Regions from separate parts of the Rahnella aceris genome, predicted to be linked through region 3. Evidence: predicted binding sites of a transcription regulator. Region 3 holds the regulator's gene; each other region holds the start of a gene.
The links. The regulator PhoB, encoded in region 3, activates phosphate uptake and scavenging genes when phosphate is short. The targets are predictions, from matches to a motif close to CTGTCATAAAACTGNCNNAT.
Positions count from the first base shown of each region.

Region 1 (5,007 bases), 120 kb from region 3:
TAATTTTATCCGAACACTATGCCACAGATTGTCAGGATTTGTGGTGAGGAAAATCTTTGTGTTTGCAGCACAATTGCACTTAATAAGTGTGATCTGGCTGCGGTGTTGTTTATCCAAATTGCCGGGACATGCTTTATAATCACCGGCACTCTTCGTTCCACCGAACTATTCACGCCACTTACGTGTTATCAGACAGAGAAGCCATTATGACGCAGGAAGAATTGAAAAAAGCAGTCGGCTGGGCCGCACTGGATTACGTCACGCCGGGCACCATTGTCGGTGTCGGTACCGGATCCACCGCCGCACATTTCATTGATGCACTGGGTTCCATCAAAGGCCAGATTGAAGGTGCGGTTTCAAGCTCCGATGCCTCTACCGCAAAACTGAAGAGTCTGGGTATTCATGTTTTCGACAGCAATGAAGTGGATTCGCTGGATGTGTATGTCGATGGCGCGGATGAAATCAACGGCTCGATGCAGATGATCAAAGGGGGTGGCGCTGCGCTGACCCGCGAAAAAATCATTGCCGCGATTGCCAAAAAATTCATCTGTATCGTGGATGCTTCCAAGCAGGTTGATGTGCTGGGTAAATTCCCGCTGCCGGTGGAAGTGATCCCAATGGCGCGCTCTTATGTTGCGCGTGAACTGGTTAAACTCGGCGGCCTGCCGGAATACCGCCAGAATGTGCTGACAGACAATGGCAACGTGATCCTTGATGTGCATAACCTGAACATTCTTGATGCCGTCGCGATGGAAAATAAGATCAACAGTATTGCCGGTGTTGTGACTGTCGGCCTGTTCGCCAACCGGGGTGCTGACGTGGCGCTGGTCGGGACTTCTGAAGGTGTCAAAACCGTCAAACTGAAGTAATCAGAATATAAGCAGAAGATCTGGCTGCTTTAGGGCAAGGCAGCCAGCCTAAGCCTCGTCATTGCGCTGTCATAACGCAATGTTATGAAGATGATAATTTTCTGACTGAATCATCTTTTCTTCAAAGGCTTTAATTTGGTGACTTATGTCACATTTCTGTATTTCTCCTCCTGAACGTCTGGCACAGTAAAATTGAACCAGCATGAAATGCTAAAAACCGGCAGGCGTGCTGAGCCTTCTGCTGGGGGGCAGGCAATCGTTTGTATTGATGATGGCGGATTTTTTGTTATGTTGACTGTGAGCAGTCATCTTGCAGTTCGAATTCAGCCAGAAAAATATAGGGTCGGGAAATGGCAAAAGTATCACTTGAGAAAGACAAGATTAAATTTTTGTTAGTGGAAGGCGTCCACCAAAGTGCGGTTGATACACTCCGTGCCGCGGGTTACACCAATATTGAATTTCACAAAGGTGCTTTAGACACGCAATCGCTGAAAGAATCGATCCGTGATGCGCACTTTGTTGGACTCCGATCGCGTACTCAGCTGACTGAAGAAGTGTTCCAGGCAGCAGAAAAACTGGTGGCTGTTGGGTGTTTCTGTATCGGCACCAATCAGGTAGATCTGAAAGCTGCGACCCGTCGCGGTATTCCGGTCTTTAACGCACCCTTCTCCAACACCCGTTCGGTTGCCGAAATGGTGCTGGGCGAAATGCTGCTGATGATGCGTGGCATTCCTGAAGCTAACGCCAAGGCGCACCGTGGTGTCTGGAACAAATTAGCCGTCGGCTCGTTCGAAGCGCGCGGCAAGCGTCTGGGCATTATCGGTTACGGCCACATTGGTACGCAACTGGGGATCCTGGCGGAAAGCCTGGGGATGCGCGTCTTCTATTATGACATCGAAAGCAAACTGCCTTTGGGCAACGCGCAGCCGATTGCCACACTGGAAGAATTGCTCAATACCAGCGACGTGGTCACGCTGCATGTGCCGGAAACAGCCGGAACCAAAGACATGATCTCCGAGTTGCAACTGGCGCAGATGAAGCCGGGCGCGTTGTTAATCAACGCCTCACGCGGTACGGTCATCGACATTCCTGCTCTGTGCAATGCGCTGCGTAACAAACATCTTTCCGGTGCGGCTATCGACGTCTTCCCGGAAGAACCGGCGACTAACAGTGACCCGTTCAATTCTCCGCTGTGTGAATTTGACAACGTGCTGCTGACGCCGCATATCGGCGGTTCAACGATGGAAGCGCAGGAAGGTATCGGCCTCGAAGTGGCAGGCAAACTGGCGAAATACTCTGACAACGGTTCTACACTGTCAGCGGTCAACTTCCCGGAAGCGTCTCTGCCAGCGCACACCGAGAAAGCCAGCCGTCTGCTGCATATCCACGAAAATCGTCCGGGTGTGCTGACCAGCATCAACCAGATTTTTGCGGAACAGGGTATCAACATTGCTGCGCAGTACCTGCAAACCAGCCCAGAAATCGGTTATGTGGTGATTGATGCGGAAACGGATATCAATACGCTGACTACCGCGCTGCAACTGATGAAGGCGATTCCGGGAACCATTCGTGCCCGTTTGCTTTACTGATAAGCCTTTCTGAAACAGACAAAATACCAACCGCCGAAAGGCGGTTTTTTGTTTTATGGCATCAGGGCGTTAAAAAATGTCTGCAGAGGGAATAAAGGGGGGATCAAAACGTCAGAAGTAAAAGGACAGGGTAATCAGACCGCAGAGGATCATTGATGAAAAAGTGATTTCGAACAGGTAGCGGCGCAGCATCATCTGTCAGTACCTCAGGGCAGAAAACGGAGAAAAAAACACCCGGCGAACCGGGTGTTAAATTTTTCAGTCTTGATAAGAGTGAACAGATTCGTTCACAAAGACTTCTTAGTGACTTCTTATGCTGCCGGAGTTGCTTTAGCCGGAGCAGCTTTCTTAGCATGTTTCACGTGCTTTTTAGCCGCCTGCGCCTTCTGAGCAACAGGAGCCGCTTTCTTAGCGTGTTTCACGTGCTTCTTAGCCGCCTGCGCTTTCTGAGCAACAGGAGCCGCTTTTTTAGCGTGTTTCACGTGTTTCTTAGCCGCCTGCGCCTTCTGAGCGACTGGCGCTTTTTTAGCGGCTTTTTTGTGTTTCTTGGCAGCTTGCGCTTTCTGAACAGGTTTCTTGTGTGCTTTATGCTTAGTGGCATGAGCCGGAGCTGCGGTGGTTGTGGTAGCAGCAGGTGCCGGCGTTGCGGTAGTTTCAGCAGCGAAAGCGACAGAAGACAGGCCCATTGCAGCGGCTACAACCAGAGCTAATACTTTTTTCATCTTTAATTCCTCAGGGATCTTGGTTTGTGTGTCTACCCCACTGCGGGGCCGATGTGAGAATAATAGGCGTGACAAACCTTGCTGTCCGTGAGTGATTGGTTTCGGCATGTAACGGTATGTATAAAGAGAAAGTATTATTAATTTCAATTGGTTGGGTTTTTAAAAAGCGAGGGAGACGTGCGGATTTCAAGCTTAGTTACAACATACTTATGAGGTGTGCTTTCTATTTCTGGCTGGCACTCTGCTTACCGTGGATTTATATCGTCTGGCATCACCATCTCCACACTTTTCCAGGCGTGATGACCTCAGGTAAAGGCACATCCCAGTGTTCCACCGGTAAAGCATCGACATGCTGACAATCGTGCGCTAATCCGATCGGATACGGCCCGCCTTCTTTCCAGCGCTCAAGTGTGCGGTCATAAAAGCCACCACCCATACCTAAACGTTGCCCCGCACTGTCGAACGCCACCAGCGGTGTCAGGATGATATCAAGCTGCGCCAGTGGGATCACCTGCGTGACATCCAGTTGTGGCTCAAGAATGTTGAGCCGGTTGCGCACCAGCGTCGTATCGGGCGTATAACGCAGAAAAAGCAGATTACCCGGCGAGAAAGGGTGCAGCACTGGCAGACAAAGCTGTTTGCCTTCGTTCCACAAACGGGCGATCAACGGTGCGGTATCCAGCTCACCATCAAAGGACAGAAACAGGGAGACTGAACTGGCGGACTGAATTTTCGGATGGGTTGCAACGCGTTCTGCAGCCTGCAGCGCAAAATGAGTTTGCTGTTCAGCGGTCAGCGTATTTCTGCGTTGGCGTATTTCACTGCGGATGGTTTGTCGGGCAGAAGCAAAAAGCGGCGTGTAGGGCATAGATACAAACACCAGAAAGGGATGTACCAAAAAGAAAGGGGAATCTCCGAGATGCCGTCGCAGGCTGTAACCCTTGAACCCATGGTTCAAGGTGAACGTGCTGTCGCAATCTTTAGGCTTCTCGGACGGACCGAGCATGCGCACCGATTACGGATCATCACATTCTGTTGGTACTAATTATCGGCTCAGGGGACGGGCCCGCTGGCGAACATCTCAGAGAAATTTTTTACCGTTTCTGACGACCTGTGACCAGTCAGTCAGCAACGTGTGTTATTCGAAAGGCGCCCCTTCACGTTCAGAGATCCGGCCTTGTTCGAGCAATGCCTGCTCGATGGTTTGTTGCAACATCCGTATACGTTGTTCCATATTGGATGCGTAGTCGCGCGTTTTCAACCTTTCCTGAGCAAGTTCGTGACATACGTTCAATGCCGCGATGAATACCAGTTGCTCCGTATTGGTGACTCTAGTGCGAACTTTCAGATCTTGCAACCGCTGATTAAGATCTTCAGCTGCCAGATTCAGTGCTTCCTGTTGTTCTGGCGGACAATTCACCCGTAAAGAGCGACCAAAAATTTGAATATCTACCGGTTGTGCAGACATGCCACCTTCCTGCTGATTTATTCGTCCGCCCCAACGTGACCACTACGACCTGGCGCAGGATGTTGGAAGCGGGCGCCACTATAACTATCTCAATACCAGGTTACAACCCCATGACCGGCTGACTGCTGCCCGATTGTTCAGAGCGTGCCATTCATGTTTAAGACCACCTCATCACGGGCTGCTAATCTGGTACTACGACAGACCTTGGTGGTAGCATAACACGAACTTAACCTGCCAACGATGGCGAATGCGCATGTCTATAGAGAATACTTACCCTACTTACGATTCGTTGGATCAAAACCTGAAACAACAATCGGTTGCTTTGACCGCAGCAGAAATGCACGGTTTGATCAGTGGTT
Region 1 is NZ_JAADJV010000001.1:2,708,630-2,713,636, reverse strand. Features, by position in the region: gene rpiA (ribose-5-phosphate isomerase RpiA) at 207-869, shown strand; gene serA (phosphoglycerate dehydrogenase) at 1,220-2,458, shown strand; gene ydgU (small membrane protein YdgU) at 2,570-2,650, opposite strand; gene asr (acid resistance repetitive basic protein Asr) at 2,770-3,180, opposite strand; gene GW591_RS12425 (5-formyltetrahydrofolate cyclo-ligase) at 3,452-4,048, opposite strand; RNA gene ssrS (6S RNA) at 4,088-4,271, opposite strand; gene zapA (cell division protein ZapA) at 4,319-4,648, opposite strand; gene GW591_RS12410 (YecA/YgfB family protein) at 4,902-5,007, shown strand, end outside.
Region 1: serA (phosphoglycerate dehydrogenase) is a predicted target of PhoB. The motif match lies at 958-977, and genes of this name have one in related genera.

Region 2 (5,007 bases), on a different contig from region 3:
CCGGGCTGGCAGCGGCCACGCGTCAGGGTGCATTGATCAAAGGCGGTGCAGCGCTGGAACAGCTGGCGCTGATTCAAACCGTTGCCCTGGATAAAACCGGTACGCTGACCGAAGGCAAACCTGAAGTTACCGACGTTTTACTGCTGAACGGCGCCAGCGAAGGCGAAGTATTAAGTCTGGCATCAGCGGTGGAAGAAGGTTCGCATCACCCGCTGGCGCAGGCGATTTTGGCCCGTGCAAAAACCAGTAATCCGCTACCGCTCACGGCGCAGGATCGCCGCGCGCTGGCCGGTTCCGGCGTGGAAGGCCTCGTTTCAGGCCGCAAAATTCAGGTGCTGGCACCGAAAAGTGTGGCTGAAAACAGCCTGACAACTGAAACCCTTGCGCAAATTACTGACTGGGAATCCAGCGGAAAAACCGTGGTGGTGGTGTTGCAGGAAGAAAACGCGATCGGGCTGATTGCCATGCAGGATCGTCTGCGGGATGACGCGGCCGAGGCATTGCAGAAACTCAAAGCGCTCGGCGTGTCGGCGGTCATGCTGACCGGCGACAATCCGCGGGCGGCGAAAACCATCGCTGACCGGCTCGGCATTGATTTCCGTGCGGGCTTACTGCCTGCGGATAAAGTCTCAGCGGTCACCGCGCTGAATGCACTGAAACCGGTAGCCATGGTCGGTGACGGCATTAACGATGCGCCCGCCATGAAAGCCGCGACTATCGGTATTGCGATGGGAAGCGGAACGGACGTCGCGCTGGAAACGGCGGATGCGGCACTGACGCATAACCGCCTGAGCGGGCTGGCGCAGATGATCAGCCTTTCGCGTGCTACACGGGCGAATATCCGTCAGAACATCACGATTGCGCTGGGGCTGAAAGCGATTTTCCTGGTCACCACGTTGATGGGATTGACCGGATTGTGGCTGGCGGTGCTGGCGGATTCCGGCGCAACGGCGCTGGTGACCGCCAATGCGTTAAGGCTGTTGCGCAATAAATCGAAATAAACAACACGGGCTGAGCCATCAGCCCTGTTTTTCTGCCAACCCTTTGCACAGCAAATAGCGGTACGGCACGCTTTCGGTATCCGACGCCAGCAGCGTATGTTCCATAAAACGGCAGAAACCGGGAATATCGCGGGTCGTTGCCGGATCATCAGCGATGATCAATAACGTCTCGCCGTCTTGCATGGTGCGTACCGCTTTACGAACCATCATCACTGGCTCCGGGCAACGCAGACCCAACGCATCAAGCTGATGGTCAGGATTGATAAAGGGGTCGGTCATTTCGTGTCTCAACATCTACATACGTGAATGGGCGGTTGTTTGGCAAAGGCGGATAGTTTAACCCGCTGGTTTTCTGGCGCAACAAACACGGCTCATTGCGCTAAAATTAACCGGTAGACCTGTTGCGCAAACGGTGCGCAAACAGGTACTATGCGCGCCGCACGCCATTACGGGTGCGAAAGTAAAAATTTTCTTGGGTTCCCTCACCCCAATTTATTCATAAAAAAAGGTCACATATATGTACTCTTTTACTGCTCAGCAGCGGTTTTCCGCGCTGATATGGCTTTCGCTATTCCACATCGCCATCATCACCTCCAGTAACTATCTGGTTCAGTTACCCGTTTCCATTTTTGGTTTCCATACCACCTGGGGCGCGTTCACTTTCCCGTTTATTTTTCTGGCTACCGATCTGACCGTCCGTATATTTGGCGCGCCGCTGGCACGACGGATTATACTTTCCGTGATGGTGCCTGCACTGGCCATTTCCTATGTCATCTCGGCGTTATTCTTTGAAGCGCAATGGCAAGGCGTGGAAGCGCTCAGCAGCCTGAATATCATGGTCGCGCGTATCGCCACCGCCAGTTTTATGGCGTATGTGCTGGGGCAAATTCTTGACGTTCATGTGTTTAACCGCCTGCGCCAGAACCGCCGCTGGTGGATAGCACCGGTCGCCTCGATGTTCCTCGGCAATATCAGCGATACCCTGTCCTTCTTCTTTATCGCTTTCTACAAAAGCAGCGATGCCTTTATGGCACAGCACTGGGTAGAAATAGCGATGGTGGATTACACCTTCAAGGTGCTGATCTGCCTGGTGTTCTTCCTGCCGATGTACGGCATGCTGCTGAATATGCTGCTTAAGCGTTTATCAGCACAAGGAAACAACCCGCATTCCGCTATCAGTGCGCACTAAACCGGGTCGCCGGGAAGACACAAATCGCGCCATAATCTGACTTGCATTTGTGGCCTGAATAGGTTGCCATAAAGGCTGTTAAGTCAACATGTAAGCCTGGTGAACAGGCCACTTAAGGAAGCCCGATGCGTAATATCGCGAAAATGATGGGAATGGCAGTACTGATCGCCGGTCTGGCTGCGTGTGACGGTAAGTCGACCGATGCACCTGCCGCAGATAAAGGCGCACCAGCGGCCGCAGCCACGGCAGCCACCACGCCGGTCAGCCTGCTGGACGGCAAAGTCACCTTCTCCCTGCCGCAGGGAATGAGCGACCAGAGCGGTAAACTGGGCACACAGGCAAATAATATGCACGTGTATGCAGACAGCACCGGGCAGAAAGCGGTGATTGTCATTTTGGGTGATAACACCCCGGAATCACTGGACGTTCTGGCGGGTCGTTTACAGGATCAGCAAAAAGCGCGCGATACCAATCTGCAAGTCGTCACCAATAAATCTATTCAGGTCAACGGCCAGACATTGCAGCAGTACGACAGCGTGATCACTTCTGCTGGTCAGAAAGCCTATTCGTCTATCGTTTTGGGCAAGGTCGACAGCCATCTGCTGACCCTGCAAATTACTCTGCCTGCTGATAATCAGCAGCAGGCGCAGACCGATGCGGAAGCCATTATCAGCACACTGAAAATTCAATAATTTCAGACCGTGTGAAAATATCAGGCGGAGCTTAGTCTCCGCTTTTTTTGTTTCTTATTGTCACCCTCGCTCACAAAATCGCCTCCCTCTGTAATAAAAATGTAACATTTCCGTCATAAATCACAGTTCGTTTGTGCGCGAATGGCTAAAATGATGTTCGTTTTGGAACACATTGGCTCCGCCATTTCGTCCGTGGCTCATGATGAGTCCGCCCTGATTTATGCCATCGGAGGCATTTATGCTCAGTATCTTTAAACCCGCGCCCCACAAAGCTCCTGTTGATGAGGCTCACGTCGATCCGCTGTACCGCCGTCTCCGCTGGCAAATCTTCATGGGGATTTTCTTCGGTTATGCGGCCTACTATCTGGTGCGCAAAAACTTTGCGCTGGCCATGCCTTATCTGATTGATCAGGGCTTCTCCCGTGGAGACTTAGGGTTCGCACTGTCCGGGATTTCCATTGCTTATGGCATCTCAAAATTCATCATGGGTTCGGTGTCTGACCGTTCGAATCCGCGCGTATTTCTGCCCGCTGGTTTGATTCTGGCGGCGGCCGTGATGTTGTTTATGGGCTTCGTGCCGTGGGCAACCTCAAGCATTGCCATCATGTTTGTGTTGCTGTTCCTGTGCGGCTGGTTCCAGGGCATGGGCTGGCCGCCGTGCGGACGTACGATGGTGCACTGGTGGTCGCAGAAAGAACGCGGCGGCGTGGTGTCGGTGTGGAACTGTGCGCATAACGTCGGCGGCGGTATTCCTCCGCTGCTGTTCCTGCTCGGTATGGCGTGGTTTAACGACTGGCATGCAGCGCTGTATATGCCTGCCTTCGGCGCAATTCTGCTGGCGGTGTTTGCCTTCATGACCATGCGCGATACACCGCAATCCTGTGGTCTGCCGCCCATTGAAGAATACAAAAACGATTATCCGCCGGACTATGTGAAAGAGTCCGCCGAGCAGGAACTGACGGCGAAACAGATTTTCATGCAGTACATTTTGCCGAACAAATTGCTGTGGTATATCGCACTGGCTAACGTCTTTGTCTATCTGCTGCGTTACGGCATTCTCGACTGGTCACCAACGTATCTGAAAGAAGTGAAGCATTTCGCGCTGGATAAATCCTCGTGGGCGTATTTCCTTTATGAATACGCTGGCATTCCCGGCACGCTGCTGTGTGGCTGGATGTCGGACAAAGTTTTCAAAGGCAATCGTGGTGCCACCGGCGTGTTCTTCATGGTGCTGGTGACTATCGCTACCGTCGTTTACTGGCTGAATCCGGTCGGCAATCCGGGTATTGATATGGCCTGTATGATCACCATCGGTTTCCTGATTTACGGGCCGGTGATGCTGATTGGGTTACATGCGCTGGAACTGGCACCGAAGAAAGCAGCCGGTACCGCCGCAGGCTTTACCGGACTGTTTGGTTATCTGGGCGGCTCGGTCGCGGCCAGCGCCATTGTCGGTTATACCGTGGATTATTTTGGCTGGGACGGTGGCTTTATCGTGATGATCGCCGGTTGTGTGCTGGCTGTTCTGTTGCTGTTACTGACCATGCTGAGTGAAAACAAACACAAAGCGCAGCTGGCTAAAAACATCTGACTTTGATTTATCTTCGTCGTAAAGGCACTGGAAGGTGCCTTTTTTGTTTTTACGCGGCGTCGGGAAGGATGCGCCTGCCTGCTTCATCAAACAGTAAAACACTGGCAGCATTAAACCCGAACCTGAGCGGTGTGTTTTTAGCAAAGGAGAGCTGTTTCGACGATTTCATTTTCAGGATGTGCTCACCAACGCGCGCATATACCAGCGTGGAATCACCCTGCAATTCAGTGAAATCAACCAAAACTTCAAATGCATGATCCGTCACTTCATTCAGGCGCAACAGCTCAGGGCGGATGGCCAGCGACACCATTTGTCCATCCTGCGCCGCCGGGAATTTATCCTCCAGCGGGTACATCGGCTGGCCGTCAATACTCAGCTGGCGGCCGACGACTTGTGCCGGGATCACATTGATTTTCGGCGTACCGATAAAACCGGCGACGAACAGGCTGGCCGGGCAATTATACAGCTCAACCGGCGTGCCAATTTGCTCAATGTGACCTTTGTTAAGCACCACGATCCGGTCCGCCAGTGTCA
Region 2 is NZ_JAADJV010000007.1:86,799-91,805, reverse strand. Features, by position in the region: gene GW591_RS23000 (zinc/cadmium/mercury/lead-transporting ATPase) at 1-1,001, shown strand, start outside; gene tusA (sulfurtransferase TusA) at 1,020-1,280, opposite strand; gene GW591_RS22990 (7-cyano-7-deazaguanine/7-aminomethyl-7-deazaguanine transporter) at 1,519-2,190, shown strand; gene GW591_RS22985 (DcrB family lipoprotein) at 2,316-2,882, shown strand; gene glpT (glycerol-3-phosphate transporter) at 3,121-4,473, shown strand; gene GW591_RS22975 (ABC transporter ATP-binding protein) at 4,523-5,007, opposite strand, start outside.
Region 2: glpT (glycerol-3-phosphate transporter) is a predicted target of PhoB. The motif match lies at 2,971-2,990, and genes of this name have one in related genera.

Region 3 (5,007 bases):
TTGCATTTTCTCGACGCGCTGCGCGGTTTCAGAAGGTTTAACCTCCTGATAATGTTCAATCGCCGGATGTGATGTCGAGCCGCACAGCGGACAGGCTTTGCCGCTTTGCAAATTCGCGCGTTCGGCTTCAAGACTGACGATCAGCATTTCCTGTTTATGCAGCGCCTTGACGTCGTTCAGATGTTCCAGTTGTTTCTGACATTGCAGACGGATCGCGCCCAGACGCAGTTCTTCTTCGGCCAGCAGCGTCTGGTACTGCGCAAAATCTTTATGCTGTTGCTGCACGCGCTGGTTCAGTTGCGGGAAGATTTGCGAGAGTGAAAACAGCTGCTGCCGCACCGGCCGGAGCTGCATGAGTTCGGTTTGACGTTTCTGTAACACTACCTGCGGGTACTGTTTTTCCAGTTCAGCCTGACGTTGTTGTGCAACGTTAAGGGCTTCAGTCAGCGCGGCCTGACGGGTGTGATGCTGGCGGCTTTCCTCATCCAGTTTCTGACGTTCCGCCGTGATTTGCTGCAGCGTCGCGCTATGTTCACCAGCCTGTTTCTGCGACTCGCTGACCGCCTGTTGTGTTTCCACCAGCGATTTGCGCCATTGCGCGATTTCGCTATCCAGTGGCAGGATTTTTTCTTCGATCAGCGTCTGCATCTGACGCTGTTCTTCCGCCTGTTTCTGCCGTGCAGTGTGCGCCTGTTCCACCGCCAGACTCAGCGGCGTCATCTGTGCAATCTGCTGCTCCTGCTGCTGCGTCAGTTGTATCAGTAATTGCTGAAGGCGCTGCGCGTCATCCTGACAGCGCTGGCGATCATTGAGTAACGGACGCAGTTTTTCTGCCGGTTCGCTGCGCGCCAGTTGCTGTAACTGCGGCGCGGCGGCCAGATTTTCCTGCTCTGCGGCGGTCAGTTGTTGCTGAGACTGCTGCTGTTTTTGCTGCACCTGCTGCCACTGTTGCAGCCAGTTCAGATCCTGCTGGCGCTGCTGCGCCTGCTGACTGAGGCTGATTTCCTGCGTGTTCAGTTCAGCACGTTGTGCTTCCAGCGTCTGGCGCTGTTCTTCGCTGAGCAGTTCGATTCCGGCCATGCGCTGATGCAGACCGTCCAGCGCAATGCGCGCTTCTTTATGTTGCTCAAACACGCGTTGAGAAAGCAGACCGTAAATCTCGGTGCCGGTCAGTTCTTCCAGCAATTCGGCGCGGTCGTTGGCATCGGCATTCAGAAACGCGGCGAACTGCCCCTGTGAAAGCATCATGGATTTGGTGAAACGGCCGAAATCCAGCCCGGTCAGTGTGGCGATGGCATCGAGTTTATCGCGCACTTTATCCGCCAGAATTTTGCCGTCGGCCAGTAACGCCAGCTCGACTTTCGGTGCCTGCAGATTGCCGTCAGGGGAATTTTTGGCGCGGCGCTGGCTCCAGAAAGCGCGGTAACCCACACCTTTGACTTCAAACTCCACCTCGGCCAGCGATTCTGCGGTGTGGCGGGTCATCAGTTCATTCTGGCTTGGTGTAATGTTCAGCCGTGGCGTCTGATGATAAAGCGCCAGACAAATGGCATCGAGCAGGGTGGTTTTCCCCGCACCGGTCGGACCGGTGATGGCGAATAATCCGTTGCTGGCAAACGGCTCGGCGGTGAAATCAATTTTCCATTCGCCTTCCAGCGAGTTCAGGTTTTTTAAACGCAGGCTGAGAATTTTCATTGTGCGCTGTCCTCCGCGTTCTGACCGTTGGTAACCTGTTCAACCACCTGCGCAAACAACGTGCGCATCCGAGCCTGACGCGGCTCGTCAGGGGCCGGTTCCAGCGCCAGTCGTCGTTCAAACACGTCGCTGACGCTCAGTTCGCTGAGGGTTTCTTTTTCCTGCTGCTCAATACTGTTGATGCGCTGTTCTTTGCTGCGGCGTAACAGCACGACTTCTACCGGCAGATCTTCCGTCAGCGCCTGAATGCGTCGCTGGATGTCGCTGAGATAATCCTGGGTGGAGACTTCAATATCGAGCCACACCGGTTTGGCCGGATCACCGCCTTCGAACTGTGCCAGTTGGTGTTCAATCTCCACCAGCGAGCCTTTGATTATCTGCATCGGCTGGAAAACCGGGATTTCCAGTGTGTCGATGGCGTTGAGCGTCGCACCATCAAAATCAAGTAAGTACACACTTTTAGCTTTGCTCAGTTCGTCAAAACTCAGGGCAATCGGCGAGCCGCTGTAACGGATATGTTCGGTTTTGGCGACGCATTGTGCACGGTGAATATGACCCAGTGCCACATAATCGACCGGCGGAAAGGCCTGCGCCGGAAACGCATCGAGCGTACCTATATAGATGTCGCGCACGGAATCAGAGGTACTGACACCGACAGTCGTCAGATGGCCGGTCGCAATAATAGGCAGCGGCATGCCCAGTTCGTCACGTCTGGCCTGCGCAGCCTGCCAGAGCGCGTCATAATGCGCGGCGATGGCTTCCTGCAATGCCAGTTGCTTGTCGCTGCCGGACTGTCCCGCCTGGCTGGCGAGCAGATCACGCGGGCGTAAAAACGGGATAGCGCACAGTATCGCGCCGGGTTTCCCGTCACGCTGACTGAGCACTAAAATCTGTTCAGAAAGGTTTTCACCGACGGTGGCAATCACCCGCGTATTCAGGCAGGAAAGGAGCTCGCGCGATTCATTGAGCGTGGCGACAGAATCGTGGTTACCAGCCAGCACCACCAGCTGGCAGCCGGTTTGCTGTAATTCCACCACGAAGCGGTTATACAATTCGCGGGCATAACTGGGTGGGGAACCCGTGTCGAAAATATCGCCCGCGACAATCACGGCATCGACCTGATGTTGCTGCACCTGACCGGTCAGCCAGTGCAAAAATGCCTGATGTTCGGCTGCACGGCTTTTAGTGAAAAAGTACTGGCCGAGATGCCAGTCTGACGTGTGGATCAGGCGCATGAGACTCCCGTATGAACCCTGGATGACGACAATGGGGTAAAGTATAAACGTCGGCAGGGGAAGCTGTCCCCGATAAATCAGACCAATTTCAGCAAGATGGCCGGAAATTATCTGTCATAGTTGACTGTAATGAACCATTCTTTTCATTCATAAATCTGTCACAAAACTGACGCATAATGGCGCCCGCAATCAAATAAAAGATCGCTAACCTATTGGCAGGACCTACGATGGCTAGACGTATATTGGTGGTTGAAGACGAAGCTCCAATCCGTGAAATGGTGTGTTTTGTACTGGAACAAAATGGCTATCAGGCCGTAGAAGCTGAGGATTTTGATTCAGCGATTGGGCAGCTTGTTGAACCTTACCCTGAACTGATCCTGCTTGACTGGATGTTACCTGGCGGTTCCGGTATTCAGTTTATTAAGCATCTTAAACGTGAGGCACTGACCCGCGAAATTCCGGTGATGATGCTGACCGCACGCGGTGAAGAAGAAGATCGGGTGCGCGGCCTTGAAGTGGGTGCCGATGATTACATCACCAAACCGTTTTCTCCGAAAGAACTGGTTGCCCGCATTAAAGCCGTGATGCGTCGCATCTCGCCAATGGCGGTGGAAGAAGTGATCGACATGCAGGGTTTAAGCCTGGATCCGTCGTCTCACCGGGTAATGGCCAACGAGCAGGCGCTCGATATGGGGCCGACCGAATTTAAGTTATTACACTTCTTTATGACCCATTCCGAACGTGTATACAGCCGCGAACAGTTGCTCAATAACGTCTGGGGCACTAACGTTTATGTGGAAGATCGCACGGTTGACGTGCATATTCGTCGTTTACGTAAGGCGCTGGAAACCAGTGGACATGACAGAATGATCCAGACTGTTCGTGGTACCGGATACCGTTTTTCAACGCGTTATTGAGCCCTCACAGCGGAGAATCTGTGTGCTAGAACGTTTGTCATGGAAACGACTGGCGGGTGAATTGTTTCTCTTTTGCCTGCCAGCGTTAATTCTCGGTATCTTCGTCGGCCATTTCGGCTGGCTCCTCCTGGTGTCGCTGATGGCGGCACTGGGCTGGAATTATTACAACCAGCTTAAACTCTCTCACTGGCTGTGGCTCGACCGCAGCATTACGCCACCGAATGGGCGCTGGAGCTGGGAGCCGCTGTTTTACGGGCTGAACCAGATGCAGATACGCAACCGGCGTCGCCGTCGGGAATTAGGTCAGCTCATCAAACGTTTTCGCAGCGGTGCCGAATCGCTGCCGGATGCCGTGGTGCTGACCACTGAAGATGGCAATATTTTCTGGTGTAACGGACTGGCGCAGGATTTGCTCGGTTTCCGCTGGCCGGAAGATAACGGGCAACATATCTTCAACCTGCTGCGTTATCCGGAATTCCGGCTGTGGATCCAGACCCGCGATTTCAGCCGGGCGCTGAATTTACAACTCAATAATGAGCATTATGTCGAATTTCGCGTCATGCCTTATTCCGAAGGACAACTGCTGATGGTGGCACGCGACGTGACCCAGATGCGTCAGCTTGAAGGCGCACGGCGTAACTTCTTCGCTAACGTCAGTCATGAACTGAGAACCCCATTGACGGTATTGCAGGGGTATCTGGAAATGATGGAAGACGCCAAGCTGGAAGAGCCTTTCCGCACTAAAGCGCTGGATACCATGCAGGAACAGACGCGGCGCATGGACGGGCTGGTGAAGCAGCTGCTGACGCTGTCGAAAATCGAAGCCTCAGCGAATATTGATTTGCACGAGAAAGTCGATATTCCGGTGATGCTCGGCATGCTCGAACGTGAAGTGCAAACGTTAAGCAACGGCAGGCATGAAGTGGTGTTTCGCGTAAACGACAAGCTGAAGGTCTTTGGTAATGAAGATCAACTGCGCAGCGCGGTGTCGAACCTGGTGTATAACGCGGTTAACCACACGCCAGCGGGGACACGGATTGAAGTCAGCTGGCAACAAACGCCGCATGGCGCACAGTTCCAGATCAGCGACAACGGACCGGGCATTGCGCCGCAGCACCTGCCGCGCCTGACCGAACGTTTCTACCGCGTCGATAAAGCCC
Region 3 is NZ_JAADJV010000001.1:2,590,840-2,595,846, reverse strand. Features, by position in the region: gene sbcC (exonuclease subunit SbcC) at 1-1,695, opposite strand, end outside; gene sbcD (exonuclease subunit SbcD) at 1,692-2,930, opposite strand; gene phoB (phosphate response regulator transcription factor PhoB) at 3,158-3,847, shown strand; gene phoR (phosphate regulon sensor histidine kinase PhoR) at 3,870-5,007, shown strand, end outside.